3 regions of the Desulfovibrio psychrotolerans genome follow, and region 3 is predicted to be linked to each of the others. Evidence: riboswitches for the same ligand, from Rfam matches in the RefSeq annotation. Region 3 holds a riboswitch; each other region holds the start of a gene.

Region 1 (10,158 bases), on a different contig from region 3:
GGCGCAGGCCGCCTTCGGTTTCTATGCCCTTGCCCAGCATGTTCAGGCAGGCCTCATGCCCGCCGATGACGCCGATGGTGGAGAAGTGGCCGTTGTAGCCGTTCTTCAGGTAGCGGCGGCTGTAGGGGAACATGCCCGATTCCAGATTCTGTTCGCACAGCTTGCGTTTGAATTCCAGCGAGTCCTTGGCGAGTTCCGCGTATTCGGTGATGAGGTCGAGGAAGTCTTCCTCGTTGTGCGCAAGGTAGGCAAGCTTGGGCAGGTTAAGCGTTACCACGCCTATGGAACCGGTAAGGTCGCCCGCGCCGAACAGGCCGCCTGTCTTTTTGCGGATTTCGCGCAGGTCCATCTGCAGACGGCAGCACATGGAGCGCACGTCTTCCGGGTTAAGGTCGGAATTGATGAAGTTCTGGAAGTAGGGCACCCCGTACTTGGCGGTGAGCCGCAGCAGCAGCCTGCCTGCTTCTGAATCCCACGCAAAGTCCTTGGTCACGTTGTACGTGGGAATGGGGAAGGAGAAGATGCGCCCGTCTGCATCGCCTTCCAGCATGACTTCAAGGAAGGCGCGGTTGATCATTTCCATTTCCTCGGCGTAGTCGCCGTAGGTGGTATCTTGATACACGCCGCCGATGATGACGGGTTCCTTGGCGATGTGCGCGGGCGGAACCATATCGAAGGTAAAGTTGGTGAACGGGCTCTGTCCGCCCCACCGGGAGGTGGTGTTCAGGTTGAACACCATCTTCTGCAACTGCTGGCGCACCTGCTTGTAGCTCAGGCCGTCGTTGCGGATGAAGGGGGCAAGGTAGGTGTCTACATTGTTGAACGCCTGTGCGCCTGCCCATTCATTTTGCAGCGTGCCGAGAAAATTGACTATCTGCCCGCAGGCGGAGTCGAAGTGCTTGGCCGGGGCCGAGCAGCTGCGTCCTTCCAGATTGAAGCCTTCCAGCAAAAGGTCGCGCAGGCTCCAGCCGGAGCAGTAACCCGCAAGGCCGAAGGAAAGGTCGTGAAGGTGAAAATAGCCGTGGTTATGCGCAAGGCGGATTTCTTCGGGGTATTTCTCCAGCACGTAGCGCGCCTGAACCGTGCCCGCCATGTGCAGAATGAGGCCCTGAAACGAGTGGCCCATGTTGGAGTTTTCCTGCACGCGCCAGTCGCTGCGGTCCAGATAGCTTTCAATCATCTTGGAAATGTCCAGATACGCCTGATTCTGGCTGCGCATTTCGCGCCGTTTTTCGCGGTAGATGATGTAGCGTTCCGCCACGGTGTAGAGCCGTGCTTCCATGAGCACCTGCTGCACCATGTCCTGCACATGCTCCTGCTCGGGCATGTCCAGTCCCTCCAGCTTTTTCTCCACCTTGCCGGCAAGGCGTTTGGAGAGCAGGGGGTCTTTTATGCCGCTGCCTTTCAGTGCCTTGAATATGGCGTTGGCAATGCGGTCCAGAGACCATGTTTCGATTCGGCCGTCACGTTTGAGAATCTGATTGGGCATTCTGTCTCCGGCAACACACGGCGTGCTTTGCAGCGCACAGCACAACACCCCGGCGTTAAGGGCGAAACTGCACGCAAAAAAGGCACCTGCACCGTCGGGCGGCGGGCGTGTGTTGTCATTTTGCCGGGAGGCTGTTCGTGCGGGCGGCGGAACCCCCGCACAGCACCGGCGTGCGTTGGAAAAGAGAGTTCAAGACCGCGTTCGGGCATCCTCGTGCCGTTGCGCGTTCTGAAATCGCTTCAGGCAGGTATTCTGGCTTTCCCATGTGCCGCCCGGAGGCGTGCGGGATTACAGCGGCGGGACCGCTCCGGTTTTCCACCGGATTCCCTGTACCGGCCCGTGCGGGCCACCTGAAGAGTACGTTGCGACAATCGGCAAGTTAGCAGAACCTCGCCGCGTGTTCAAGGTTGCAACTGCTGCGGGTGAACGAGGGCATGGCGTGAAGCCGCATGCTTATTTGCAACATGCTGATACCGTGTGATAAAATTTTATCCTTGCCCCCAGATGATTGCGGGCCGGTGCTGAAGGGGACCCCTGGCAGCATTGCTCCGCATGATAGGGCGGGCGGCGCGGACAGATTTTTCGCATGGGTACTAAAGTTCTGCGGCAAAGCTCCGATATGCCTTATCAGGATTATACCGTGCATTGTGGCGTATGCGGGAGGAGACTGCCATGACCACCGACAACAGCGCGCTCATCCTCAGCCTGACCATGCAGTTGCTGCAGCAGGATACCTTGGCCAAGACACTGCTCTCCGGCGGCGGGGCGGACCTGCGCAGCCTGCTGCTCAAGAGCACCGGGGCCAGACGTCTTACGGACCCCACGGCGGCTGCCCTGACGGGGCGTATCCGGAGCGATGCGGGCATGCTGCGGCAGGCCTCGCGCAATGTGTCCGAGGCGGCTTCTGTGTCGCTTATGGCGGCTTCCGGCGTGACCAGCATGCGTGAGTCGCTGGACCGGATGAAGGCCATTGCGGAAGGGGTTGCCGATGGCAGCATAAGCACCACGGCCGGACGGGCGGAATATAATGATCTGGTCAAGGTGATAGACGGCGCTATCGCCTCCGCATCCTACAACGGCATGAAGCTGTTTGACAGCGACGGCTGGGCGGCGGACGAACGCATTACCCTGACCGGAACGGCGGGCGCACCGGGAACCACGGGCAAGGTACACATTCAGGCAGGTACCGGCGGGTTTGATATGAGCCTGCATGACATGTCGTTCATTGCCGACCGCAGCTTTGGCAGCCTGAGCGGCGTGAACGGCCTGACCATGGTGGGAGCCACCGATCTGGCTGACGCGTCTGCCGCCTCCACAGCCGCTACAAGGCTTTCATCACTTTCTTCGTATGTATCCGGCATAGAATCCATGCTTTCCAGCCGTGCCACCGGGTTTGCCTCGCAGGCTTCCGCCCTTGCCTCGCAGGCATCCATTCTGGACACAGCCGCTGCCACCCGTGCGCGTACCACCGAATCGCGCACCCTTGAGCAGCTTATTCTGGACTATCTTGTCACGGATGCGGGCAAGCTGGTGGACAGTTCTTCCTGAGTGGTCCGCAGAAAGGGATTTTTTTGACCGTAAGCCGGGAACAGGAAGAATCCGAGTGCGTATTCGGCTCCGGGCTGGAGTGCCGGCGGCAAGGGGCGTCCGCCGTTCTCCTGAGGGCGCAGGACGGGACGTGACGGAGCGGAGGTTTATTCGCAAAACGAAGCTCCCGGAACCGCAGTCGGTTCCGGGAGCTTTTATCTTGGGTACAATCTTGCGTGACCGGATCAGGCCGTTTTCAGGTCCTCAATAAGGCCTTGCAGCTCCTGCGCCATCTCGGCCAGCTCGTCTACAGCCTGTGATGAACGGGTCATTATTTCAGAGGTTTCCAGCGCAATCATGTTCACCTCTTCCGCGCCGCGGCTTATTTCTTCCGAGGCGGCGGACTGTTCTTCGCTGGCGGTGGCAATGGCGCGGACCTGATCGGCATTGGCCTGCACGATATCCACAATGGCCTTGAGCGAGTCGCCTGCCACGGTGGCAAGTTCCGTGGACTTATCCACGGAGACAGAGGCTTCTTCCATGCCCTTGATGTTCTCGCGCGAGGCCTGCTGAATAGCCTGAATGGCGGTGTGCACTTCTTTGGTGGCCTGCATGGTCTTTTCCGCCAGCTTGCGTACCTCGTCGGCAACCACGGCGAATCCGCGTCCGGCTTCGCCCGCGCGGGCGGCTTCTATGGCCGCGTTCAGTGCCAGAAGGTTGGTCTGGTCCGCAATGTCCGAAATGACGCCCATGACCGAGCCGATGCCCTCTGCGCGCTTGCCCAGTTCTCCCAGACTTTCGCGCAGCGACATGGACTTGGTGTTCACGTCGGAGATGGCACTGACCACGGAATCTACCACGCCGGAGCCTTCGGTTGCTTTGCGCCGGGCATCTTCCGAGTGTTCCGCAGCTTCAGAGGCGTTGCGGGCCACTTCCATGACGGTTGCGTTCATTTCTTCCATGGCGGTGGCTGATTCTGCCGTGCGCTCACGCTGGCGTTCGGAACCTTGCAGGGCTTCGCCGATCTGCTGCGTGAGAAGGCCGGAGGAGGCGTGGATGCGTTCCACAATGGATTCAAGCTGAGCCGCTGCCTGCAACATGCCTTCCCGCTTGGCGCTTTCCGCCTTCAGGCGTGCTTCTTCCGCCTGCCCCATGGCTTCGCGGGCGCGGGAGGATTCTTCCTCTGCCTCTGCGGTCTTGCGTTCGGCCATGCCGATCATTTCCTTGAGCTTTTCCACCATGGTGCGCAGTGCGTTGGCGAGGGTGCCCAGTTCGTCATTCCGCGCAAGGGTGAGCGTTCCGCTGAGATCGCCTCCGGCAACGGCATCTGCAAAGAGCACGCTGCGCCGTATGGCGGCGATGATGCTGCGCACGATGAGGAAGGTGACCAGCCCCACGATGAGAATGACGCCCGCCGTGATGTACAGGCTGGTGTTGCGTACCTGAAGGGCGGCGGCGTAGATGTCTGAACTCATGGCTCCCACGCCGATTATCCAGCCCGTGCGGGGTTCTTCGCGGAAGGTGACCATTTTGTCCGCACCTTCAAAGACGTATTCAATCATGCCGTTCTTCTGGGAGACAATGGCCTTGCCCCAGTCCTGTTCGGTGATATCCAGCTTGAGGATAATGTCTTTTTCGGGGTGGGCTGCCACCTGACCGGACCGGGCAATGATGAAGGCATAGCCGGTGTTGCCCAGCCGGACAGGGTCTACCACCAGCCCTGTAAAGTCTGCCAGTTCCACCGTGCCGTAGAATATGCCGGTTATCCTGTTGTTGGTCTTGGCAGGAACGGCCATGACCACAACGGGCTTGCCGGTGGCGCGGCTGAGGATGGCATCGGAAACCGCCGGTTCGCCGCGCATGGCTTTGGCGAAATAGTCACGGTTGCCCACATTGAGGGTGCCTATCTCGCTGGGTGTGGAGCTGGCGATGACCGTGCCTTCGGCATTGGTGAACTTGATGGCGGAAACAAACTTGGAGTGCTTGGCGAACAGGGCGAGCTGTTCGTTGGCGGCGGTGACCTCGTGCTGATAGATGCCGCCGTTGTCCATGACCCGGGTGTACACGTCCCAGTGGGCTTCCCATGCAAGGGAGTTCTGGATGTCGTCGACCCATGCTGTTGTCTGGCGGGCAAGCGATTCTGCAGACTGTGCAGCCTGCCCGTTCATGGCCTCTTCAACGGCCGATTTGGAAAGACGATAGGATAAGAGGGAAGAAAAACCCATGCCAAGAACAATGAGTGTTAAGACTGGTATAAGTACTCGTTCCCGCAAACCGAATTTCATAAAACCTCCGGAACATAATCATACATATGATAAAAAGTGATGAATGTTTTCCAAAACGCCTATGCGCTGATTTGCCCCTCAGATTCAGCTGCAGTGCAGGCTTGCCTGTTGTTCAAATGCGCCGGGAGGCGGTTGCCCCCATGTTACTCTGTATCTTTTCTTCCGTATCGGCATAACCGGAAAGATGGCTTATAGGGACAACTGAATTTATAAGGCAATTAGAATCGGACACGGTAGCATGAATTTGACATGCTTTCCGGGCAGAATAGCATGGATTGTGACTGTGTGCCATTACAAATATGGAAGATGACCGGAGATTTTTAGGCATTAAAGATGGTCAGGGGCTGTGCGCTTGCATTTTTCCGGCGGTCGTGTTGCTGTGCCCCGCACGGCGGCATGTGCAGCCGGAGAAGAGAGATGGAGCAGTTATGACCAAGACATTGCCCATAGGCATGTTCGATTCGGGCGTGGGGGGGCTGACCGTGCTCAAGGCACTGCGTACCTGCCTGCCCTGCGAAGATATATTGTATCTGGGGGATACGGCCCGGTTGCCCTACGGAACCAAGAGTCCGGAAACGGTTACCCGCTATGCGGTGCAGGCTTCCGGCAGGTTGGTGGAACGTGGGGTGAAATTGCTGGTGGTAGCCTGCAATACCGCCAGTTCCGTGGCACTGGAGGCTTTGCGCGAGGCGTATCCCGGCATTCCCGTGGTCGGTGTGGTGGAGCCGGGGGCGCAGGCGAGCTGTGCGGCTTCCCGCACGGGAACCATTGCGGTTATCGCGACGGAGTCTACCATCCGGGGGAACGCCTACCAGCGGGCCATTCATGCCATACGCCCGCAGGCGCGGGTAATAGGCAGGCCGTGCCCGCTGTTTGTGGCACTTGCGGAGGAAGGCTGGGTGGACGGTGAACTGGTGGAAGGCGTGGCGGCGCGGTATCTGGCTCCGCTGTTCCGGCTTAATCCGCAGTCCTGCCAGAATCCGGAAGATTCCACAGTTTCCCGGGTCCAGCCGTTGCAGCCGTTGCAGCCGTTTCTGGCGGATGAGCCGGACTGCCTTGTGCTGGGGTGCACGCATTTTCCGCTGCTTGCATCGGCCATACGCAACGTCATAGGCCCTGATGTGGCCATAGTGGATTCTGCGGAGACCACTGCCAGCGCAGTGCAGGCTGAGCTTGCCGCGCGTGGCCTGCTGCGTACGGAAGCGGGATGCGGCACCACCCGTTTTCTTACCACGGACGATGTGCCCCGGTTTGCACGCACCGGCAGTCTGTTCCTCGGCATGCCCATAGCCGAGACGGATGTGGAACTGGTGGACCTGTAAGGGGTTGCAGGTTGATATCATTGCCCATGGAGCCGTAGTGTTGCAGTGTTCCGGTACCACAGGCATTGCGGGGACGGGCTGCAGCAGTGCTGCGGATGCACCCGGTCTTGGGATGGTTTTGAAACGTTTGCGAGGAGTTGCAGTATGCTACGGGAAGGGTGTGTGTCGGCAGCCGTGACGGACGTGCGTACGGTACGGGAGTGGGCGTTGCGTGCGGTGATTCTGGCTTTTCTGCTCATGCCGGGAATGGGCGTGGCCCAGACGGGACAGGGCGGCCAGGCGGGGCAGGACCCGGTGGCAGCGGTTGATTCGGTGCTGGATTCGGTGGATGAGGCGTTAGGCCGGGCCGAGCGGGCGCGCGAGGTGTATGACCGGGCCAAAAGGGTGGGCAGCCCTGAGGGGGAGGTGCGCAGAGCCGAGGAGGCGTGGCGGAACGCGGAACGTGATGTGCGCAGCTCCAACGCCCGTCTGCACGAAGCCCGTATCGCTTCCATTGCCCATGCCGCAGGCGTGCCGCAGGAAAGGGTGCGTTCCATGAGGGCTTCCGGCAAGGGCTGGGGGGCTATCTGCAACGAACTTGGGGTGCCGCCTTCTGTACTTGGCAAGGGCGGAAAGGGAAAGTCTGACGCGCCCGATAAGGGAGACAAGCGCGGTAAGCCCGACAAGCCCGGAAAGCCCGGAAAAAATGACAAGGCCGGTATGACCGGTATGGAGAGTTCCCCGGCTGCCGCAGAAGAGGATGGCAGGGGCGGCAAGCCTGAGGCCGCAGGCAAGCCGGGAAAGGCAGGCAAGCCGGAAAAATCTGGAAAGTCAGGAAAGTCAGACTGATCGGGGCATTCGGATATGCCGGGCAAGCCCGCCAGACTGTGCAAGCCCAGCGGAGCATGTAAGCTTAGCGGAGCGTATAAGCTTAATTGCGAGAAGTTCAGGCCCCCGCGTATACCATGCGCGGGGGCCTGAACTTTTTTTTGGGGAGTATCCGGTGTGTTGCGGGGGTTATTCGTTACGCAGGTAAGGTGCAGGTTTTTTGTTAAGGGCCCGCGCCGTGCCTGCAAGGCCGATAAGCAGGGATATGCCCGCCCCCGCCGCGATGGTGGCGACCATGGCAACGGGCTGCACGGTGAAGTTCAGGTGCATGAGGCCGGTGACGGCGGCCCATGCGGCAGCCGTGCCGGTGAGCGCACTGAAAAGGCCCGTGACCATGCCGGTGAGGGAAAACTCGGTGACCAGAGCCAGAAGGATGTCGCGCCGGGTGGCACCGCACACTTTGTAGATCACGGCATCATAGATGCGCCTGTGCCGGTCTGCCAGCACGGCCCCGGCAAGTACCAGCAGGCCCGTGAACAGCATGACGGCGGCCATGGCCCGGAACACCGTGCCCATGTGGTGCATGATGTTGCGCACGTCCTGCAATATCTCGCGCATGCTCAGGGCTGTGATGTTGGGGTGGGCGTTGGTGACCGTGCGGTACAGGGAATCCACCTGCTGGCCGTTGCCGTATACGGTGGCCACCCATGTCACCGGAGCGTTGTCCAGCAGGCCGGGGGCGAAGAGGACCGCGAACTGCAGCTGGAAGGTCATCCAGTCCACCTTGCGGATGTTGGCGATGGGGGCTGTGACCTCGCGCCCGAGGATGTTGAAGGTGAGCGTATCGCCGACGGTGACGCCGAAGCCTTTGGCCAGATCGTCCGTAAGGGAGATGAGGGGCGGGCCTGCATAGTCTTCAGGCCACCATGCGCCCGACACCAGTTCCGCATCGTCCGGCATGGCTGCGGCGTGGCTGAGGCCCCTGTCGCCGCGCACGGCCCACTGCACGTCCGGAGTGATGACCGCCTCTTCCACGGGAACACCGGCAATGCGCATGATGCGTCCGCGGACCATGGGCCCCTGTTCCACGCGGGTCACGCCGGGGGTGGCGGCAAGCTCGTCCATGGTGGCGAGCTGATCCGGCAGGATGTTGATGAAGAAGAAGGCGGGGGCATCGCGCGAGAGGTCGCGTTCCAGCGCCTTGGTGAGATTCTGTTCGATCTGCGCGATGGCGACCAGCGCGGTGAGGCCCAGGCCGAGGGCAAAGACCAGATGCGTGGTGGGCGCGCCCGGACGGTGGATGGAGGAGATACCGAGGCGCAGGCTGGGATGCCCGGTCTGCGGCGCGCGGCGCGAAGCCGCCCGCATGGCCCATGCCACGAAGCGGAAGACCGCAAGGCAGCCGATGACCACAGCACCGAAGCCCAGCACCATGCGTTTGTCCGGAGTGAGCAGGTAGACCAGCCCCGCCAGCACGGCAAAGGCCGTTCCCACCAGCAGTCTGCCGCTGCCGGACAGCCGGGTGCGCTGCGTGGCCACATAGCCCCGGAACAGCACGGCTGGGGGCACGGCGCCCGCCAGCAGCAGGGGGCGCAGGGAAAATGCCACAATGATGGCAAGCCCCAGCAGGGCGGCCCGGAGCAGGGGCTGCCAGTGCAGCGAGGCATCCATGGCGACGGGCAGCAGGTGGCCCAGCGTTTCGCGGGCAAGGTAGGGCACCAGCGCACCCAGCGCGCAGCCCGCGAAGATGCCCATGCCGCCTATGAGCAGTATCTGGAGCAGATAGGTCCAGAGCACGGTGGCGACCCCGCCGCCCACGCATTTGAGCATGGCGATATTCTGGATGCGGGTGGCGAGGTAGCCGCGCACGGCTTCTGCAATACCCAGACCGCCCACCAGCAGTGCGCCGAGGCCGATGAGCATGAGGTCGGTATCCATGCGGTCCAGAATATTGCGGATGCGCGGTGCGGCACGGGAAAAGGGTTCTATGCGCCAGCCCGTGTCGGGGAAGGTCCGGCGGGCCTCTTCCGCAAAGGCTGTGACCTGCGCTTCCGGCGCGGCGGTGCCACCCTGTGTGTGCAGACGCACGCGCAGGTGGCTGTTCAGCAGGCTGCCCGGAAGCAGCAGCCCTGTCTGCCTGAGTCCTTCCATGGACATGAGCACGCGGGGGCCGAAGGTGATGCCCTGAAACGCCCTGTCCGGTTCTTTTTCAAGTATGGCGGTTATGCGGAACGCGCGGTCGCCCACGGTAATGGTTTCGCCTACGCGGATACCGAGCCTTTCCAGCAGCAGCGCATCCACGGCAACGCCGTGCAGGGGCGCAGAGTCGCCTGCCGTCTGCATGCCGAGGGCATCCGCAAGGGGAATGGAGGGAGCAAGGGTTGCCGAGCCGTACAGGGGGTAAGCGTTATCCACGCCCTTGACCGCCACAAGGGCGGAATCGCCCTGTGCCGTGCGGGCCATGCCGCGCAGGGAAATGGAGTGGCTCACGGTGCCGCGCGCGTTCAGCCATGCCAGTTCATCCGGTTCGGGGAACGGGTCGGCAAGCTGCACGGAGGCGTCGCCGCCCAGCAGGATGCGGGCGTCGCGGCTGATGGCGGAACGGGCCGATTCTGAAACCGATCCCACGGCGGCAATGGCGAACACGCCGAGGACAAGGCAGCTGAGAAAGACGGTGAACCGCCGCTTGCCGGACCGCAGTTCGCGCAGTGCCAGCCTGAGGGCGAGC
Region 2 (10,158 bases), on a different contig from region 3:
GAGATGAAGGGATAGCAATGTACGCACGCGAATGGAGATGTCTGTGTCCGGAGGAGAACCGTGAGGGGTTTCTCGACTATCTGTACCAGACGGGGGTGCGCGAGATAAAGGCATCCAGCGGATACATGGGTTTTCAGATAATGGACAGGGACTGCCGGAGCGAAGACGCCGGAGGCAGAAAGGGCATGGTGGAAATTGTGCTCATCACCTACTGGAAGTCGCTGGAGGCTGTGGCGGTCTTTGCCGGAGACGATATAGGTGTGGCCAAGCTGTACCCGGAGGATGAAAAGTACGGCATTGTGCCGGAAGAGACCGTGCGGCATTACAAGGTGCGGGAACGCAGTCTGGCGTAGCGGGTGTTCCCTGCCGCCGGATTTTCCGGAACAGGCGCGGAAAGATTATTTCAACGCCGGAGCTTCCTCGGAAAGAGAAGGCTCCGGCGTTTTTGTTGCGGGCGGTGAAGAATTTTTCCGCAGCACGGTGCATGCAAGGCCGTGCAGACCCGCCAGACCCGCCAGACCAGTTCAGACCTGTTCAGGCCCGTTCAGACCGATTCAGACCCGTGCAAATTCGTCCGGCGGTGTTTCCGGATGCGAAATCTCGGTCAGTCGCGCGGTTCCTTGGGAATAAGCAGGTGCGTAAAGTAGTGCGGCTTTTCCGGTGCCTCGGCAATATTGCGCACAATGTGTTCGCCTTCCATGCCCAGCCGCGAGACAAAGACCGTCTCACCGTTCTTGCCTGCCTCGCCCAGTACGCGGCGGATTTCCGGAAAGTTTTTGTAGGCCTTAAGAATGACACTGTTGTCTGCCTGCCGCAGCATGTCGCGCAGCGATTCCGCACTGCCCACACCCGAAAGCAGCAGCAGGTTTTCTTCCGATTCGCACAGCACTGTACGGGTGCGCGCGGCAGAAGCCTGATAGGATGTTATGCCCGGCACCACCTCTACGGGAATATCGGGCCGCATGGCCGCAAGGGTGCGCATAAGGTAGCCGAAGGTGGAATAGATGAGCGGGTCGCCCAAGGTGAGAAAGGCACCGCTGCGGCCGCCATCCAGTTCATCGGCCACGGTTTGGGCGTTGGCCTGCCATGCGGCGGTAAGGGCTGCCCTGTCGCGCGTCATGGGAAAGCCCAGCGTGACGGTGCGGGCTCCGGGACGCATGTGCGGTGCGGCAATGCCGTGGGCCGTGGAATAGTCGTTCTTGGTGGAGGCGGCGGCAAAGACCACATCCACCGTACCGAGTATGCGTGTGGCCTTAAGGGTGATGAGGTCCGGGTCGCCCGGTCCCACGCCTATGCCGTAAAGGGTTCCGGGAGTGTGCCCCGCAGGCGGGGGTGTTGGTTCATGGCTGCACATATCATTCTCCTTCCTGCCCGGCTATGCGGGCGGAAGCGGTTGTGTTGTCAAAGGCGTGCGGGTGCAGGAATCGCGCGAGTTCTTCCACGGCGAGCACGGTTCTGGGCCCGGGGCGCGAATAGACCTGCTCATCAACGGTAAGAACCCGGCCTGCCGTTACGGCACGCAGTGTCCGAAAGTGATCGCGTTGCGCCGGAGGCACAGGCGAGGGGTTCATGGGGCCAACCTGCACAAGGTAGGCTTCCGGGTTAAGGCGCACAAGTTCTTCCTCGTTCAGCCGGATAAGCTTGGGGCCCATGGTCAGCACGTTTGTGCCGCCCGCGTGCAGGATGATATCGTTAACAATGGATTCCGCTCCCGCCCCCAGCAGATTGGGGTAGCGGACCTCGAAAAAGACCGTAGGAGCCGTTGCCGGAACATGCGCAAGGGCCTGCGTCACCGCGTCCAGCCTGCCCTGCATGTGGCTCACCAGCGCGTCTGCGCGGTCAGGCGAGCCGGTCAGTACGCCCAGACGTTCAATCACATGGAACAGTTCCCCAAAGGTGGCTGGCTGGAAAAAGGCCACGGGAAAACCCAGCCGTTCCAGAATCTGCTGCATTTCCGTGGCCTGTCTGCGCCCCCCCAGTTGCAGGATGCAGTCCGGCGCAAGACCCGCCACCAGTTCCGCGTTGGGGCGCATGTGGGTACCTATGGAAGGCAGTGCCGCAAGAAAGGGCGGATGGGTGTCCGCCTTGGTGCGGGCAATGATGCGGTCGTGCAGTCCCATGTGGATGAGAATTTCGTTAAAGCCGCCGTACAGGGCGATGATGCGTCGCGCAGGAGCGGGCAGGGTGATGGTGCGCCCCGTGTCATCGATAATGGAGACCGGACTTGCCCCTTGTGCAGGAGCAGCCGAATCCGGCGCATGGGGAGCAGCATGCTGGTCAGGGCTGCGGTCAGGGGCTGTGCGGGGTGTTTCACCGATATTGTCGCGACCTTCATTGCTGGCGTTGTTGGGGTTGCTGGGGTTGCCGGAGGTACTGTCAAGCGGGCTATGTCCGGCAACCGGGGCGGTTGTCTCCGCTCCGGCGGGCAACACCGACAGGCCGTTCAGCAGGCCGGACAATACCACGGACAGCAGCACAGGCAGCAGAACAGGCAGCAGCACGGAAATCCGCACGGAAATCCGCACGGAAATCCGCACGGACAGCAGGCCTGACAATACGGCTGGCAGCGGGATGCCCACCCGAAAAAGCCACGGGAAACGCCACCGGAAACACTCCGCGGCAGACAGACGTTGGCACGGAACACGGTCTGCGCGGCTAGGCATGCGTCTTGCCTCCTGTGCCTGCCGCCATTGGCACGGGGGCGGGGTCAAGGCTGCGGGCGGCATTCTGCGTGTCGGTTGCGTCGGCCATATCGGCAGCAACGGGCAGGCCCGCCTTTCCGGTCCGTCCGGGGACAAGGCACGCCTGCGGCGCACCGGTGACAGGGTGCGGCACAATATGAATGCGGGTTTCATACACCTCGGAAAGAATGGCCTGCGTGAATACCTCGTTCACGCCGCCGTCGCGGACCACGCGCCCGTTTTTGAGCAGCACGAGCCTGTGGCAGTAAAGTGCGGCGAGGTTCAGGTCGTGGATGGCGGCGATAACGGCCACCCGTTGCTTGGTCTGCCCGTCGCGGTCAGCATGCCCGTTCTGGCGGTCATGCAAGGTTTGGCCATTACCATTGTTATGCATGTCATGGCCGGTACGCTGACGCAGCAGGTCAAAGATTTCCACCTTGCGGGCTATGTCGAGGCCGGATGTCGCCTCATCCAGCAGCAGGCATTCTGTCTGCTGGGCCAGAGCGCGGGCAATGAGCACCCGCTGGAATTCACCGCCGGAAAGGGTGCAGGCGGAACGGTGCGCCAGGTGCGCGGTGCCTGTTTCTTCCATGGCGGCAAGGGCGATGCGCCGGTCCTGTTCTGTGTAGCCGCCAAGGAAGGAAATGTGGGGGTAACGGCCCATGAGTACCAGCGAGAAGGCTTCCATGTCCGGCGGCTCGCCCATGCGTTGCGGCACAGAGGCCAGATGCCGGGCGCGCACGGCAGGCGGCATGGCGGCGCAGTCGTTGCCGTGGATGCGCATTTCGCCCGCAAGAGGCGGCAGTACCCCGGATAAGGTGAGCAGCAGGGTGGTTTTTCCGCTCCCGTTAGGGCCGAGCAGCCCCACCATTTCGCCGGGTTGAACGGAAAGGCTCACCCCGGAAAGAACGGGAATGCCGGCGTAGCCGCAGACTGCGTTGTGCAGGGTGATCATACGGCATCCCCCGCAGCGCGCCGCCTCAGCAGCAGGCAGAAGAAGGGGCCGCCAAGAAGCGCGGTGACCACGCCCACGGGCAGTTCTGCGCCCTGCGGCAGGATGGTGCGGGCAGCCACATCGGACCACAGGAGCAGCAGCCCGCCGGAAAGCCCGCTGCTGACCAGCAGGGGGCGGTGCTCTCCTCCTTGCAGCATGCGCATAAGGTGGGGCACTACCAGCCCCACAAAGCCTATGACACCGGAAACAGCAACGGCTGCGGCTGTGAGCATGCTCGCGCCGATGAGCAGGCGCAGGCGCACCGTATCGGCGTTCATGCCCAGCTGACGCGCCTGCGTGTCGCCCAGGGCCAGAATATCCAGTTCGCGTGAGTAACGCCAGATGAGCAGCAGGCCGGGGACCAGCCACGGCAGCATGAGGCCGCATTCGTTCCAGCCACGCCCTTGCATGCTGCCCATTATCCAGAAGACGATGGAGGCCACGGAGTCTTCATCCAGCGACTTGACCAGCGAGATGAGGGCTGCAAGAAAGGTGGCCACCACCACGCCCGCCAGTACCAGCGTTTCCCGCCGCAGCCTGCCCCCGGAACGGCCCAGAATAATGACCGCGAACAGGGCCAGCAACGCGCCGCCAAGGGCGGCGGCAGGCAGAAAACCCACGGCGGGAAGCAGCGGCAGCGCGCCCGTAAAGCCCAGCAGAATGGCAAGCGAGGCTCCGAAGGCAGCGCCGCTGGATACGCCAAGGGTGAAGGGGTCTGCCAGCGGGTTGCGCAGAATACCCTGAAACACGGTGCCCGTCACGGCGAGCGAGGCGCCCACCAACAGGGAAAGCACAATGCGCCCGAGCCGTATATCCCACACCACAAGGCTCACGGTGGGGGAGGCGGGCTCTGCTGCCGCACTCAGGGAAAAAAGGTCGGCAAGCCGTACGACCAGCACCGTCAGCACATCGCGCACGGCAATGTCCATGGGCCCGAAAAGACAGGCCGACACCACGGAGACAAGGCACGCCGCCAGTGCGCACAGGGCTGTGCGCCGGAAGCGGCGGGCACGCTCCGTATGTCGTGCGGATGTGTGTTCCGTGGTGTCGGCCATATTGCAAGTTCCTTGTCCGTGGACGGGACGGGCTTATTCTTACTCTTCGTCCAGCGCGCCGAAGGCGTCCTTCAGGTGGTCCACCCACAGGGCGGCAACGGCGTCATACTCCCCGGTGCCACGCAGGACGGTATGAACGGTGAAGCCCTGCTTTTCCAGCACGCTCTTCCAGCTATCTTCTTCCGGTCCTGCCATATCGTTGCGGGCATGGTCGCCCGCCACCGCCATGAGCGGCATGAGCCACACGGTCTTGAGCTTGCGTGCCTTAAGCGTGGCAATCACGTCATCCAGTTCCGGCGCGCCCTCCACGGTGCCCACAAACGTGTTGAGGTCCACCTTGGAAAGGTAGTGCTGCATGCCGGGGTAGTAGATGTTTGCCGGGTGGTGGGTGCCGTGCCCCATGAGCACAATGGCTTCGCCGGGTTTGCGCTGTTCCGGGAAGGTGGAAACCAGTGCGGCTGCTGCGCGTTCCATATCCTCATGGGTGCAGAGCAGCGGCATGCCGAGCACGACCTTGCGGGTGCCCTTGGGCATGTTGCGGAAAGCGGCAACGGTCTTTTGCAGGGCGTGGAACTCTTCACCGGGAATGGTGTGCAGCGACTGAACTGCCACGTGGGTGAAGCCTTCGTCCCCCATGCGGGCAAGGGCGGAGGCGGGAGAGAGCTTTTCCTTGCCTTCTTCCTCCTGCACGGTGCGGCGCACCTGCTTGGCGGAGTAGGCCCAGCGGATTTCTGTATCGGGAAACGCCTTGCGGGTTTCTTCTTCAATGTTATCAAGCGCAACGCGCGCCTCGGGCACGGTGGTGCCAAAGGCTACCAGCAGAATGCCCTTGCGCGTTTGCGGGGCGTTGCCGTGTCCGGCAGCGGCGGGCAGCGTGAGCAGAACGGCGAGAAGCAGGGCAGTGGCAAGCGCGGCAAAACGGCGCGTGGCAATGGAACAACGCATGAAAAAAACCTCCAAAGATGTCTTTGGGGCAGTGAGGGGACGGGGAACAAAAAAACCTTCCATGCGATAGGGCATGGAAGGATACCGTATTTATCCGTCCCGGATTTCCGCACAGCAGTAGCCCCGTGCATGCGGAAGATGCCTCCGGCCCTGTGGAGAACGAACGTGGCGTACGCAGGCAGGGCCGCACCGAATGCTCAGGCAGGTCTTCCGGCTTGTCCCACCGTTTCCGGCCTTCCCGGACTTGTATCCAGTGGCGCGCGGGGGAAACGGCTTGCGGGGGACTTACGGCGGCGGGTCCGCTCCCGTTTTGCACGGGATTCCCTGTTAGGCCCCGGGGGGGCACCTGAACAGGCGCACAATAGGCCAGCGTGAAGGGGCGGTCAAGGAGATCAAGGAGATCAAGGAGAGCCTTTGGGAATCTGCTCAGGCCAGTGCGACATAGCCTGCCGTGACCAGCAGCAGGCTGGCAACGCGCAGAAACTGGCTTTGCAGCAGCATGACAAGGCCCAGACGGGGGGTAAAAACCCCTGCGTGCGCGGGCAACTGGTGCCGGATGGCACGTATGGGTGTGGCCACTATGGTTCCCAGAACAAGGGCCAGCACTGCCTGCTGGGTGGTCAGGGAGCCTGCGTCCAGCAATGCGCCTGCCGCTGCAATGCCGGATGTGAATTCTGCCGCCACGGCAAAGACCACCACGCTGACAGCCTCTACGGGCAGCAGGCCGGTGACGACCCAGTGTGCGGCCATGTCGCGCAGATTTTCGAACACCCCGGTCTGGTTCAGGGCGTACATGAGCAGGTAGATGGGAACGGTTATGGTGACGATGCGCCAGAACCGGTTGCGGAACGCGGCAAGGATCTTTTGCGGCGTGGTGCGGTCCGTGTTCCGGCCCGTATTCTGGCTGGTGCTGTCCCCGGCGGGGTGTGCCGTTGCCGTGGCTGGGCTGGCATCCGTCTCGGCGGATATTCCGGCGGCGGGCGCGGCGTGCAGGGTGGCGCGGGTCCAGGCCAGAACCCCCAGCGTGCGCAGCATGGCGGCAAGGGCGTTCAGGGCAAGGTATATGGCTCCGGCGGAGCGGGTCATGGGAACCACCACAAAAAAGGTGGTGGGCAGGTGCAGCAGAAAGACGGGCAGGCCGGTGTTTACAAGGTAGGAAAGGCGCATTTCACGCTCCCCCAGCCTGCCGTCGCGCCATGCGTTCATGAGCATGGCGTTGGCTGCGGTGCCGGAAAAGAAGGCGGTGGCAAAGGCCGCTCCGGACGCATCGCGCAGGCGTCCGAACCGCATGAGCGGTCGCACGGCAGCGGCGAGCCACGCAGACCAGCCCATGCCCTCCACGGCAAGGCCCGCCACGAGCCCCACCCCAAGAAAGGCCAGCATGCGTGTAAGCGGCCGCAGCAGTTCCGGCCACGCCTTGCTCCATGCCAGCAACGCCGGGTCGTGCCTGAATATGACCCACAGGGCCAGCCCGCAAAGGAGCACAGGCAGCAGGAGCGAGGTTGCGCCGCGTTTTTTGCGCATTCCACTCTTTTCCGGCCTGTTTGGCGTGGGGCTGCCATGAGCGTCGGGTTTGTCGGTTGTGTCTGGCCTGTCTGGCACATCGGGTCTATCGGTTTTGTCGGGCGTGCGCATGGTGTGTCGTCCTGTGGGCTGCGGGCATGGCTGTATAGCGTGTTCGTGTAAAAGTCACAATGTCGTTTTCGTTACGGCACGAATCTTCACTACTGTTCGGGCAGGCATTCAACCGACCGTACACACTCAGGTATGTCCCAAGGGGAGGGAAAACATGCATGCACTCACAATTACAGGGCCGATGAACGCTTCCGCCTTAACGATGCCCGGACACGCTTCAGCCGTTCCGGCAACAGGGCTTCAGGAAATTGCCGGAGGGCTGGTGCGGGTGGTAGCCGATGTTCTGGCACCGGCAACCGTTTCAGGAGCGGCAGCACGGGGAGAGCATCAGGTGCGGATGCAGCCTGCTGTTCAGGCGGAAAGCCGGGCAGGTCGTCTGGCTGGAAGACAGGAAGGACGGCTGGCGGTGCAACTGATGGCAGAATCACTGCCGCCTTACACGGTGACTGCGCTGGAGCCGTTTTTATCCGCACGGACCGTAAGCCAGCACTGCGGCAGCCTTGGCTCGGACAGTATACGGGACGTGGAGCTGGAACTGGAAGCGCTGATCAGCAATATGCCCGTTGCCGGACAGGGGCTGGAGGCCGTGGTCCGCCATGTGGCGCGGCTTGATTCCGGTCGGCCCGAGGTTCGGCGCGTGACCGAATGCCTGTGCACACTCCACAACCACGCGCTGTACTGGCGTAGCATGAAGCCCGGAGGGGGCGGCAGACCCAAAGCACAACTCATGGATGCTATTGTGGCGTCCTTCGGTTCATGGGAAGCCTTTCGGGATGTGTTTCTTGCCCGCGCCGCCAACCGTCTGTGGGCAGGCTGGTTATGGCTTGTCTCCGATGGTGCGAGCGTCTCACTCATGCATGCCATGGCTGCCACCTCTCCCCTGCTGACGGGCAGGCAGCCGCTGCTGGCGTTGGACCTGTGGGAGCTTGCCTACCATAAGGATTACGGGGACGATCGCGCCCGCTATGCGGAAACCTTTCTGCATAGTCTGGTTGACTGGAGCCATGCTGAGCATCTCTACAGTTCACGCCGTTAATGCAGGACGCGTTGTCGCCCTGCCTTAGTTTTTTGCGTCGCAGTGCAGGATGATAGCTGATGCGGCGTTTAGAATGTGTGGACAGCGCCTAATACTACATTGCCGATGCAGGCGGTTTGGGTGTAGTATGACTACTGCACGAAGACGCGCGGCGGAAAGGCTGGCTTTCCGCGGGTGGGAACTAGGCGTTTTCCTTTGACTTTTTCCTGAACGGCGGGGCTATGTCGCAAACCAATATTCTGCTTGAGTCAGGGACCAACGAACTTGAAATCGTAGAGTTCTTCATTGATGAAGAGGACGGTTATCGGGCGCATTACGGAGTGAATGTCGCAAAAGTGCTGGAAATACTGCGTAAGCAGCCGGTTACTTCCATGCCCGAAATGCCGAACCCGGCGGTGATGGGGGCTTTCAAGCACAGGGATAATACCTTGGTGGCGCTTATAGACCTTGCCACCTATTTGGGGCGGCATCGGATTCAGTCTGCTGAACCCAAGGTTATTGTAACAGAATTCAACGAGGTCGTTTCCGCGTTTCTTGTTTCCGGCGTCAACCGTATCCACCGCATGAGCTGGGAAGAGGTGGAAGCCCCCAGCGAGTTTCTGCAGCGCACCACGCAGAACGCCATAACCGGCGTGGTCCGGCTGGAGGGGCGGGTGGTCTTTTTGCTGGATCTGGAGATGATTGTGGCGGATCTGGATTCCAGCCTTGCCATCCGCATGGACCCGAACGCGGCGGTACGCAATTGCGGTAAGGTGTATACCATTGTGCACGCAGATGATTCCGGCAGTGTGCGCAATCTGGTGAAGACCCTGCTTGAGGCATGTAATTTTAAAGTGGTGCAGTTTACGAACGGGCGCGATGCTTGGGAGTTTCTGGAACGGCAGATGGTCCGTGCGCAAGAGGAAGGATGCCCGGTGACAGAGTATGTTCAAGGGGTCATTTCGGACATAGAGATGCCCCAGATGGACGGGCACAACCTGTGCAAGCGCATTAAGGATAGTACGGTTCTGCGGGTGTTGCCGGTTGCCCTGTTCTCCTCGCTGATCACGGAAAAGCTGGAGCACAAGGGGCAGGCTGTGGGAGCGGACGCCCAGTTTGCCAAGCCGGACTTGCAACGGCTGAGCGACCGTATGCTGGAGTTGCTGGAAGCCAGAGGTCTGTAGCGGTTTTTCGGACACCGGTTACTGCCGGTGCCCCATCATTCAGATTTTTTCATCTCTGTGAAAAGATATCGCGCCGCCCTTTTGGGCGGCGCGCTACGTTTCTGCCCCACCCTTGTCCAGAGAGCGGGGCGTCTGCATGTGCCGGGCGTTATTCCGGCATGCCGCATACCTTCCCCGTACTTTGTCCGCCATGTGGGGAGGTAGCGGCGAAGACAGACCGGTGTCTTCGCGCTCAGTACTCCAAGAACCGTACCATGATGTCTATCTATGCAAAATAAAAGGATAGTTCATCAGGAGTGATTCCTCTTTTCAAACAGTCTGCCATCTGCGGGGTCAAACCGGAACCAAGAGTACAGAGTGTCCGCTATCGCGGATAAAATTATCCGCGATGGCGGATTTTGGGGCACGCCGAGTGGGCGTGGGGGGGGTGAAATCCTGCGGAGGCTTGTATGGAGCCGGGGCGAGGGCTGACGTGGGCAGGCGAGGAACAGAGCCGGAGCCGAGCGGGAGCGGGCGAGGGGGAACTCAAGCGGCGAAGGGGGGATAGGACGAGATTTGGATGAAGGCCGGATGAAGGCCGGAAGAAGGGCTGACGAAGGCCGGAAGAAGGGCGGAAGAGGGGCTGACGAGTCCGGGCGAGGGGCCGGGT
Region 3 (10,158 bases):
GGGATCACAGGCAACGCACAACCGCGCCTCAAATCCGGTGGAAAGGCCGCCCGCTGAAGAAACGCGTATACCTGCCGTATTCCAGGACAACTTCTTGTGTACCAGTCGCGCACACGCCAATGAGCAGGAATGGCACCCTATGCACCGTTCCATCCTGTCTGCCCGTAACACTTTCATATGCCTTCCGCCTTGTTCCGCTTCCCTTTATTCCGGGTCAAGCACCCGCACCATCCCACGCCCGATATTCCGCCATCACAACAATTTTACCAACCCTCCTGTCCACCGCCAGGGCAAGCAAGACGCACAGCCGCCTGCCCAATCAGACGATCAGGCAGTTCAACGCCCGTCAGAAAAGCCGCCAGGCAAGCTGTCAGGCACCTGCCTGCGCGATCCATTCGTGCAGCGGAGATTCCATAAGTGCGCAAATCTCGTCCAGACGCTCCGGTGTCTGCGCCTCAAACCGCAGCACCAGCACAGGCTGCGTGTTCGATGCCCGCACAAGCCCCCACCCATCTGCAAAGCGAACCCGCACACCGTCTATCTCGCACGTTTCGTACTGTTCCCGGAAGAACGCCTGCGCACGGCTCACAATATCAAATTTAAGCCTGTCAGGACAGGCTATGTGCACCTCCGGGGTGCTGAACGAAGGCGGCCATCCCGGCAGCTCCGTCAGCGGCGTTTCGCTGCGGGAAAGGATAGACGCAAGCCGCGCAGCCCCGAACAGGGCATCGTCAAATCCGAACCAATCTTCGTTGAAGAACAGATGCCCGGACAACTCGCCCGCCATGGGCGCATTCTCTTCCAGCATTTTCGCCTTCATGACCGAATGCCCCGTCACCCACATGAGGGGCTTCCCGCCATGGGCGGCAATGTCATCAAACAGCCTGTGCGAGCACTTCACGTCCGCCAGCAGCAGGCTGCCGGGCAGCCGCGAGAGCACATCGCGGGTGAACAGGCAATACAATTCATCACCTGCCAGCAGCCTGCCCGCCGCATCCACCACGCCCAGCCGGTCGGCATCGCCGTCCAGCCCCACGCCCATATCCGCACCAGTCGCCCGCACCCGCGCCACAAGGTCCGTCATGTTGCGCTCCACCGTAGGGTCCGGGTGATGGTTGGGAAAATCCCCGTCCGGCTCGCAATAAAGCTCCTCCACCTCACAGCCCATGCGGCGCAGCAGTTCCGCGCAGTGTTCTCCGCCCATTCCGTTGCCGCCATCCACCACCACCTTGAGAGGCCGCTTCAGCGCATTGCGTTCCAGAACCGCCTCCATGTAGGCGGGCACTATGTCGTGCTCCCCCCCCACGCCCTGCCCCACGGCAAAGTCCCCGGAGGCCATAATCTCATATATCTCGCGCATGGCTACAGTATGCACGGTCCCACGACCGGACCACACCTTAAACCCATTGTATTCCGGCGGGTTGTGGCTTGCTGTTATCATCACTCCAGCCTGTCGCCCCAGATGCACCACCCCGAAATACAGTTGCGGCGTGGCCACCATGCCCAGCGAAATAACGTCCACGCCGGTGGAAAGCAGCCCTTCCGTCAGAGCACGCAGATACGCGGGGGAGGAATGGCGGCAGTCGTGTCCGAGCACCGCAGCCTGCTGGTTACGGCGCAGGAAAAACGTACCGAGCGCCTTGCCCAGACATTCCACCCACTCTTCATCAAAATCACGGTCCACAACGCCACGTATATCATAGGCGCGGAATACGGTTTCGGAAACAAGTTTCATGGATGCTGCCCGGATGTTTGCGCGGCGCGTCTCAAGACCGTCACCGCATGGTTTTCAAGTGTTCCTGCTTGACCAAAAGCAACAACTGCCATACTTTTCATGCATTATGAACTGGGATTGGGAAAAACTGCAAGAAAAACGGCAAAGGCAATCCGGCGGCGGACAGGGCCCCGGTCCCGGCTGGACACCCAGCGGACCGGGTGGTGATCCTGTTGGCGAAAGCCTGAAAAAGCTGCGGAACCTCAAATTTCCCGCAGGCAAGGCCATAATCGGCGTGCTGCTTTTTCTTTGGCTGGCTTCCGGCATCTTCATCGTGGAACCTGCGGAAGTGGGCGTGGTGCTGCGTTTCGGCGAACATGTCCGAACCGTGGAATCCGGCCCCCACTATCACATGCCGTTCCCGATTGAATCCGTTTACAAACCTAACGTTATGGAAATCCGTCGTGTGGAGGTGGGCTTCCGGTCCGTGGACCGCAACACCGCCGCCCAACAGGGTGGAGTCCGTCCGGTCAAGGAAGAGTCGCACATGCTCACCGGTGACGAGAACATCGTAGATGTTCAGTTCATCGTGCAGTACCAGATAAGCGACCCTGTAGCCTATCTCTTCAACGTCACGCAGCAGTCGTGGACAGTGAAGAACGCGGCAGAAGCCGCCATGCGCGAAATCATCGGGTACAACCAGATTGATAACGCCCTCACCGAAGGCAAGACAGAAATCCAGAACAGATGCCGCGACCTGCTGCAAAACATTCTGGACCGCTACGGAATCGGCGTGCGTGTCATAGCCGTGCAGATGCAGAATGTGCATCCCCCCCGCGAGGTCATAGACGCTTTCAAGGACGTGGCAAGCGCCCGTGAGGACCGCAGCCGAATCGTTAACGAGGCGGAAGCCTACCGGAACGAACTGCTGCCCAAAGCACGCGGTCTCGCTGCCGAAGTCGTGAACCAGGCGCAGGCGTACCGCGAAACCGTTGTGCGCAACGCAGAGGGTGAAGCAGCCCGCTTCACTGCCGTCCTTGAAGAGTACAACAAGGCCAAGGACGTTACCAGAAAGCGTATGTATCTTGAAACCATGGAAGAAATACTTTCCAACCCGGAAATTGAAAAGATCATCATGCCGGACAAGGGCCTTTCCGGCATAGTTCCCTACCTGCCGCTGGACAAAACCGTGCGCACCAAGAAGGGAGGGGAATAAGCCATGAGCAATCGTTCCCTCCTTCTCATTGTAGGCGTATGTGTGGCAATCGTGGTGTTCTTCCAGTCCGCCTTCACCGTGCATCAGACACAGCGCGCCCTTGTGCTGCAACTGGGCAAGCCCGTGGGCGGCATTCTGGAACCGGGACTGCATTTCAAGCTGCCTTTCGTGCAGAATGTCATCTATCTCGATTCGCGCGTGCTGGACTACGACACCCAGCCTGCGGAAGCCATTACGCAGGACAAAAAAGCACTGGTCATGGACAACTATGTGCGTTGGCGCATTGTTGACCCGTTGCGGTTCTACCAGACCGTGCGGACCATTCCCAGCGCGCAGGCGCGTCTGGAAGATATCGTCTATTCGCAGCTGCGGGTATACATCGGCCAGTTCACGCTTACGCAGATCGTATCCGAAGAACGCATCGCCATCATGGACAAGGTGACCAAGCGCGCTTCGGAGATCATTTCCGAATATGGTATAGAGATCATAGACGTTCGCATTAAGCGCACCGACCTGCCTGCGGAAAACCAGCGTGCCATCTTCGGACGCATGCAGGCAGAGCGCGAACGGCAGGCAAAGCAGTACCGCTCCGAGGGCCAGCAGGAATCCACCACCATCCGGTCCACTGCGGACAAGGAACAGGCGGTTATCCTTGCGCAGGCCCGCAGAGAAGCCTCCATCATACGTGGTGAGGGCGAAGCCAGAGCTGCCCGCGTCTTTGCAGAAGCTCTTAGTAAGGCCCCGGACTTCTATGAGTTCCAGCGTTCGCTCGAAACCTACCGCAAGAGCTTTAAGACCAATACCAGAATACTCCTCTCCACGGATGACCCGTTCCTGAAACACATGGAGTGAGTACTCCCTCACACATAATGTTGTAGGCGCGGCAGGGTGTATATCACATCCCTGCCGCGCCTTTGCATTGCCGCACTGTTCGCATACGCCAACAAGACGCAGCTTTCCTGAAAGAAGTTGCTAACATACCCGACACATCATTTTGCCATTTGATTACATCGCAATTTTTGTATATGGTAAGACACGTCCATTTACATCGGCAATAGTACGGGGGCAAATGTGCCTGCTGACGTGCACCACAAACTATTCCGGGGACGCAAAGGAATGCGTAACGCAGGGTATGCAACCGGCATGTGCCGTAAACGCCATTTTTCATGTGCAGGGAGGGATGCACGGAAAGCGGCGCACCACAAAGGTGCAGCACCTCACCGTCATGGGGAGCCGCAAATGGCCGAATCGGCAGGCAGTCAAACTGCCAGCTGCGTACTCCAACAGACCCGGCAATATATGCATTCTGTTATACAAGATAAACAATACTGTCAACACTCAAGCATGTCCCCCTTCAACATGCGGCGGCTTGGCAGGCGGGAGAAATCACGTGACGAGTTTCGATGAAGTTTTTGAGCGCATTAAGCTCTCCACCCACACACGGACGCAGGTTGAGCTTGCGGACGTGCTGGACATCCGTCAGTCCAGCATATCCGATGCAAAACGCCGCAACTCCGTGCCATCCGACTGGTACATGAAGCTTTTCGAAAAGTTCGGCCTTAACCCGGACTGGCTGAAAAAGGGCATAGGCCCCATGTATCTGCGCACCGAACAGGGATATGAACCTCTTGAAGGACCCGTTGCGGGACGGGTGTTTGAAGACTCTGCCAAGTTTGGCGACCCGGACGCACGCAACGCCGTTGTCACCATCCACTCCATGCAATGTGAAAACGGAGAAAATGGCGAACGCCTGCTCAAGGGTGTTGGCAAGCTGAGCATACCGCAATCGTTTGCCGGCACGCATATTCAGGTGCTGCGCGTAGAAACCTCCGGCATGGAGCCGTTAATCCACAAGGGAGCGTACGTCGGTCTGGATTCAAGCCAGAAGAACATACTTTCCGGCGAGATATACGGCGTATTCGTACCTTACGAAGGCATTTCGCTGAAGCGCCTGTTTCTGGACGCGGCCAACAGCCGCTTTGTCATGCGCAGCGAAAATCAGTCGCACCCGGAGCAGTATCTGCCTGTGGACAAGCGCGCAGAGTCCATCATGGGCCGCGTAGCATGGGTGCTGCAGACGCTGTAGCCCTGCGAACGATTCTCCAACATAGCTAGAAAGGGCGACCGCACGGTCGCCCTTTTCCATTTCATGCCTCAGCCAATACCTGCTTGCCATTTCGAAAATATTTCTATATTCGAATATCCTGATACAGCACAGGGAAACGGAAGACGGTGTAAATCCGTCACGGTCGCGCCACTGTAACCGGCATGCCCCGGTGTGCTCCCTGCCTCGTGCGGGAAGCACACACACTACGGAGCCGGAAAGTCAGGAGACGTCCCTGTGCCGGAGCACGACTGTCTCGCGATTGGACAGGCATAGCTCGCTGCGCACGGGCATATCCGACTCTCTGCCCACGCACGCCTTGCCCGGATATCGAGTTGTCGCTGCTTCTTTTATTCCAACCAATAAAAGGAGTGACACGCATGAAAACCCACATTCTTGGCTTTCCCCGCATCGGGGCAGACCGCGAACTCAAAAAGGCGCTGGAGGCCTTCTGGCGCGGAGAAACCTCAGCACAAGACCTTCAGGCCGTTGCAAAGACCCTCAAAGAAAGGCACTGGGCCATTCAGCACAGGGCCGGTCTCGACTGGGTGACCACCGGCGATTTTTCCTACTACGATCATGTGCTGGATACCGCCTGCATGCTTGGCTGCATTCCGGAACGATTCGGTATTTCAACATGCGATGCAGGCACCCCTGTGCCATTTGAAGACTACTTCCGCATGGCCCGCGGAGATGCCGCCCGGAACATTCCGGCCATGGAAATGACCAAGTGGTTCAACACCAACTACCACTTCATCGTGCCGGAAATTTCGGCGCACCAGCAAATCAGGTTCTCCAGCCCGCAGTTGGTTGAAGACACGCGGCAGGCCAGTGCGCTGGGCTACACGCCCAAACCTGTCATCCTTGGCCCCATAACCTTTCTCTCGCTTGCCAAATCCACAGACGGGAGCGATTGCTGGCAGCATGCCGATGCCGTGGCAGATGCATATGCGGAACTGCTGGCGCAGCTTGATGGTGTATGCCCGTGGATTCAGATTGACGAGCCAATTCTCTGCGCAGACCTCTCCCCTGCCGGAAGAGCAGCATTCCCCCGCGTCTATGAGCGGCTTAACGGCGCACTCAAAAACACTGGTCTCCTCCTCGCCACGTATTTCGATGTGCTGGACGACAACATGGAGCTGGCGCTTTCTTCCGGGTGTTCAGGGCTGCATGTGGACCTCGTCCGGGGCGGAGCAACGCTCAATTCCCTGCTGGTGTGCCTTCCCGGCCACATGTCACTCTCCGCAGGGATTGTGGACGGGCGGAACATCTGGAAAACCGACCTCGCCAAAGCCCTTGCCACCCTCGGCAACATCCTTGACCGCTTTGATGCGCGCCGGCTCATAATAGGCTCCAGTTGTTCGCTAATGCATTGCCCCGTGGATCTTGAGCACGAAGACCGGCTGGACCCGGAACTGAAATCTTGGATGGCCTTTGCTGTCCAGAAATGCCGGGAGATAAGCGACCTTGCTTTTCTTTTGGGCGAGCCGGGGGGACAGGTGAGCACGGAAGGCATTTCGCTGCTGGAGGAAAACGCCGCTGAGCTGCGTTCACGCCGGACCAGCGGCAGGGTTCATAAACCCGCCGTGCGTGAACGTTGTAATGCGGTGGGACCCCACATGCTCTGCCGCCCCACCCCCCATGCGGACCGCAAAAAGGCTCAGGAGTGGTTGAATCTGCCCGTGCTGCCGACCACCACCATTGGCTCATTTCCCCAGACGACCGCCATCCGGCAGGCCAGAACCCTGATGAGCAACGGCACCATGCCCAGTCAGGACTATGAATCCTTCATGAAGAAGGAAATAGAGAGCGCCGTGCGCGTGCAGGAAGAGCTGGGACTTGATGTGCTGGTGCATGGCGAACCCGAGCGTAATGACATGGTGGAATACTTCGGGCAGCAGATGAATGGATTCTGCTTTACCCGCAACGGATGGGTGCAAAGCTACGGCAGCCGCTGCGTCAAGCCGCCGGTCATCTACGGCGATGTGTTCCGCCCGCTGCCCATGACTGTTTTCTGGATACGCTACGCGGCTTCACTGACAGATAAACCCATGAAGGGCATGCTTACCGGCCCCGTGACCATGCTCTGCTGGAGCTTCGTACGGGACGACATGCCCCGGTCCGAGGTCTGCCGCCAGCTTGCGCTGGCCATCCGTGACGAAATCCGGGATCTGGAAGAAGCGGGCGTGCGCATCATTCAGGTGGATGAGGCTGCCTTCAGCGAAGGATTGCCCGTTAAACAGCGGGACGGCGCAGAATACCTCCGGTGGGCGGCGCAGAACTTCCGGCTGGCTACATCCGGCGTGAGCGATGCAACGCAGATACATACGCACATGTGCTACAGCGAATTCAATGAGATCATACACGCCATCGCCGCCATGGATGCAGATGTCATAAGCATTGAATCCAGCAGGAGCCGCATGACCCTGCTGGATGCCTTCAGCGTTGCGGACTACCCCAACGATATAGGACCGGGCGTGTACGATATTCACAGCCCGCGCATTCCCACCGAAGGGGAAATGGAAGAACTGCTGCACCGGGCTCTTGCCTGCATCCCGGCGGAACGGCTGTGGGTGAATCCGGACTGCGGACTTAAAACCAGAGACTGGCCGGAAACAACCGCCTCCCTGCGCAACATGGTGGCTGCGGCCCGCAAGGTGCGGGCCTCGCTCACCAGAATCACCCGCCGCACCTGATCCTCCCTGAACACCCTGACAAGAAGGGCGACCTCGCGGCCGCCCTTCTCTTTTTCTTCTTCAGAATGCCTGATGGTTATGCCGCATCCGCCGCATCCGCCGCATCCGCCGCATCCGCCGCCTGCACCTTGCCCCGTGCTCTGAATCTGGCCACATGGTTTCGCATGCTGTCCTGCAACGAGCACAGCACAGGCACCACCACCAGTGTGAGCAGGGTAGACACGAACAGCCCGAAAATGACCGCAACGGCCATGGGGCCCCACCACTGGGCGGATTCCGATTCCGTTATCAGCTCCATGGCAAAGAAGTCGAAGCTTACCCCTATAGCCATGGGCAGCAGCCCCAGAATGGTGGTCACTGCCGTGAGGATAACGGGTCTGAATCGTGTAAGCCCGGCCTTGATCAGGGCATCGCGGGTCTCCATGCCCGAACGCTTCAGCTGTTCAAAATAGTCAATGAGCACGATGGCGTTATTCACCACCACGCCTGCAAGGGATATAACCCCCACCCCGGTCATGATGATGCCGAACGCCATGCCGGAAACCAGCAGTCCTGCAAACACCCCGATGAACGAAAGTACCACCGAGGTAAGGATGATGAACGGCGTGACCAGCGAGTTGAATTGCGCCACCAGCACCAGAAATATGATGAAAATGGCCCCCACAAAAGCCTCGGAAAGAAATTCCTCAGCCTTGCGCTGCTCCTCCTGTTCACCTGCGAATCCGTAGGAATAGCCCCTCGGCCACGACATGGTGCGCAGAACGCCGTCCAATTCGCGGATGATATCATTGGCAAGCCGCCCGTCCACGTTGGCCGAAACAGTCACAACGCGCTTCTGGTCCTTGTGGTTTATGGCTCCCAGCCCGCTGGCCAGATGCACATCGGCCACAGCGGTAAGCGGCACAGGCTCGCCGTTGGGCCCGGAAACCGTTATGCGGCGCAACGATTCAACCGATTGCCTGTCCTTCTGCGGCAGCTTGGCGATGATATCGTACTCGTCCTTGCCTTCGCGGTACACGCCCACCTTGGCTCCGTTTATGGCCGCCTTCACGGTGTAGGCCACGGAGTAGGTATCCAGCCCCAGCAGTGCGGCCTTTTCCTTATCCACACGTATCTGGATCTCCGGCTTGCCGTTCACAAAGTTGTCCTTCAGGTCCACAATGCCGGGAATATCACGCATGGCATCACGCACAGCGGCCACAATGCCGCCCAGCACCTGCATGTCATCGCCGTACAGCTCCAGACTGATGGGGTCGCCGGTGGGGGGGCCTTCCTTTTCCTTTTCCACCCGCAACTCCCCGCCCGTGATAAGAGCGGAAAGACGTTCCCGCAGTTCGGCCACAATGGCCGAGGAATCGCGCGTGCGTTCAGAAAGCGGCTTGAAGTCCAGCGTTACGGAACCAAGATGCGTTCCGCTGCCGCCGCCACCAAAGCTGCCGCCCGTGCCAGCCCCTGTGCCGCCAATGACAAAACGCACGTCCTCATATTCCGAGGCCACACGTTCTATGACCCGCACGTAGCGGTCCGTTGCATCCAGATTAGTCCCTACGGGCAGCTTTATGTTGGCATAGGCGCGCTTCGGTTCCGTTTCCGGGAAGAACTCAACCCCCTTGCCGAACATGCCGAAGGCAACGATGGAGCCTACCAGCATGGCAAAGGATAGGCCCACCACCAGAAGGCGGTGGGAAAGAGACCATTGCAGCAGCCAGCCGTACACCCTGCGGGAACGGGAAGATTGCAGATCGCCGTCCGTTCCGATACGCGGAGGCCGTGCCGTCTGGTACCGGGCTGAAAGAACGGGATTTATGACCAAGGCCACAAAGAGTGACCCCATGAGGCACAGTATGACTGTTTTAGGCAAAAACGACATGAAGCCGCCCATGATGCCGGGCCAGAAAATCATGGGAAAAAACGCGCCCACAGTGGTCAGCGTTGAGGTAATGACCGGCCACGCCACCTCGCTTGTGCCGTCCAGTGCGGCCTGAAAGCGCCCTTTGCCTTCCTGCATGTGCCGGTAGATATTCTCCACAATGACTATGCCGTTATCCACCAGCATGCCCAGCGCAAGAATGAGCGAAAAGAGCACCACCATGTTCAGGGTTATATCCAGCACCCGCAGCAGGGCAAAGGTGATGAGCATGGAAAGCGGAATGGCCACGGAGACAAACACGGCGGAACGCCCGCCTATAAAGAGCAGCACCACCACCAGCACCAGCAGCAGGCCGGAAAGGATGTTGTTCTCCAGGTCCGCCACCATGATGCGTATGTCTTCCGCCATGTCCGCCGTAAGGCTTATGGTAAGCGTGGGCGGCAGAAAGTCGCGCATCTCCTCAACCACGGCGGTCACCCGGTCGTTGATGTGGATAATGTTCTCGCCGCTGCGCTTCACCACCTGCAAGGTCACGGCATTTTCGCCGTTCAGGCGGCT

What was found. A riboswitch is a leader RNA that binds a small molecule or an ion and turns the genes downstream of it on or off. The one in region 3 is predicted to bind cobalamin.
Region 1: it holds a riboswitch for cobalamin, as region 3 does, so the genes downstream of both, HUV26_RS12335 (ribonucleoside triphosphate reductase) here and metE (5-methyltetrahydropteroyltriglutamate--homocysteine S-methyltransferase) in region 3, are expected to answer to the same signal.
Region 2: it holds a riboswitch for cobalamin, as region 3 does, so the genes downstream of both, HUV26_RS07255 (sirohydrochlorin cobaltochelatase) here and metE (5-methyltetrahydropteroyltriglutamate--homocysteine S-methyltransferase) in region 3, are expected to answer to the same signal.

The regions. Positions count from the first base shown of each region.
Region 1 is NZ_BLVP01000010.1:89,606-99,763, forward strand. Features, by position in the region: gene HUV26_RS12335 (ribonucleoside triphosphate reductase) at 1-1,489, opposite strand, end outside; cobalamin riboswitch at 1,715-1,858, opposite strand; gene HUV26_RS12340 (flagellin N-terminal helical domain-containing protein) at 2,162-3,037, shown strand; gene HUV26_RS12345 (methyl-accepting chemotaxis protein) at 3,262-5,241, opposite strand; gene murI (glutamate racemase) at 5,730-6,623, shown strand; gene HUV26_RS12355 (hypothetical protein) at 6,768-7,451, shown strand; gene HUV26_RS12360 (ABC transporter permease) at 7,620-10,158, opposite strand, start outside.
Region 2 is NZ_BLVP01000007.1:251,431-261,588, reverse strand. Features, by position in the region: gene HUV26_RS07280 (antibiotic biosynthesis monooxygenase family protein) at 18-353, shown strand; gene cobI (precorrin-2 C(20)-methyltransferase) at 605-1,354, opposite strand; gene HUV26_RS16815 (ABC transporter substrate-binding protein) at 1,356-2,513, opposite strand; gene HUV26_RS07265 (ABC transporter ATP-binding protein) at 2,656-3,636, opposite strand; gene HUV26_RS07260 (FecCD family ABC transporter permease) at 3,633-4,730, opposite strand; gene HUV26_RS07255 (sirohydrochlorin cobaltochelatase) at 4,770-5,675, opposite strand; cobalamin riboswitch at 5,859-6,040, opposite strand; gene HUV26_RS07250 (nucleoside recognition domain-containing protein) at 6,102-7,199, opposite strand; gene HUV26_RS07245 (superoxide dismutase) at 7,465-8,346, shown strand; gene HUV26_RS07240 (chemotaxis protein) at 8,568-9,509, shown strand.
Region 3 is NZ_BLVP01000002.1:30,594-40,751, reverse strand. Features, by position in the region: gene HUV26_RS03095 (4Fe-4S binding protein) at 1-177, opposite strand, end outside; gene HUV26_RS03090 (phosphomannomutase/phosphoglucomutase) at 371-1,735, opposite strand; gene hflK (FtsH protease activity modulator HflK) at 1,842-2,930, shown strand; gene hflC (protease modulator HflC) at 2,934-3,782, shown strand; gene HUV26_RS03075 (LexA family transcriptional regulator) at 4,321-5,016, shown strand; cobalamin riboswitch at 5,109-5,287, shown strand; gene metE (5-methyltetrahydropteroyltriglutamate--homocysteine S-methyltransferase) at 5,415-7,730, shown strand; gene HUV26_RS03065 (efflux RND transporter permease subunit) at 7,807-10,158, opposite strand, start outside.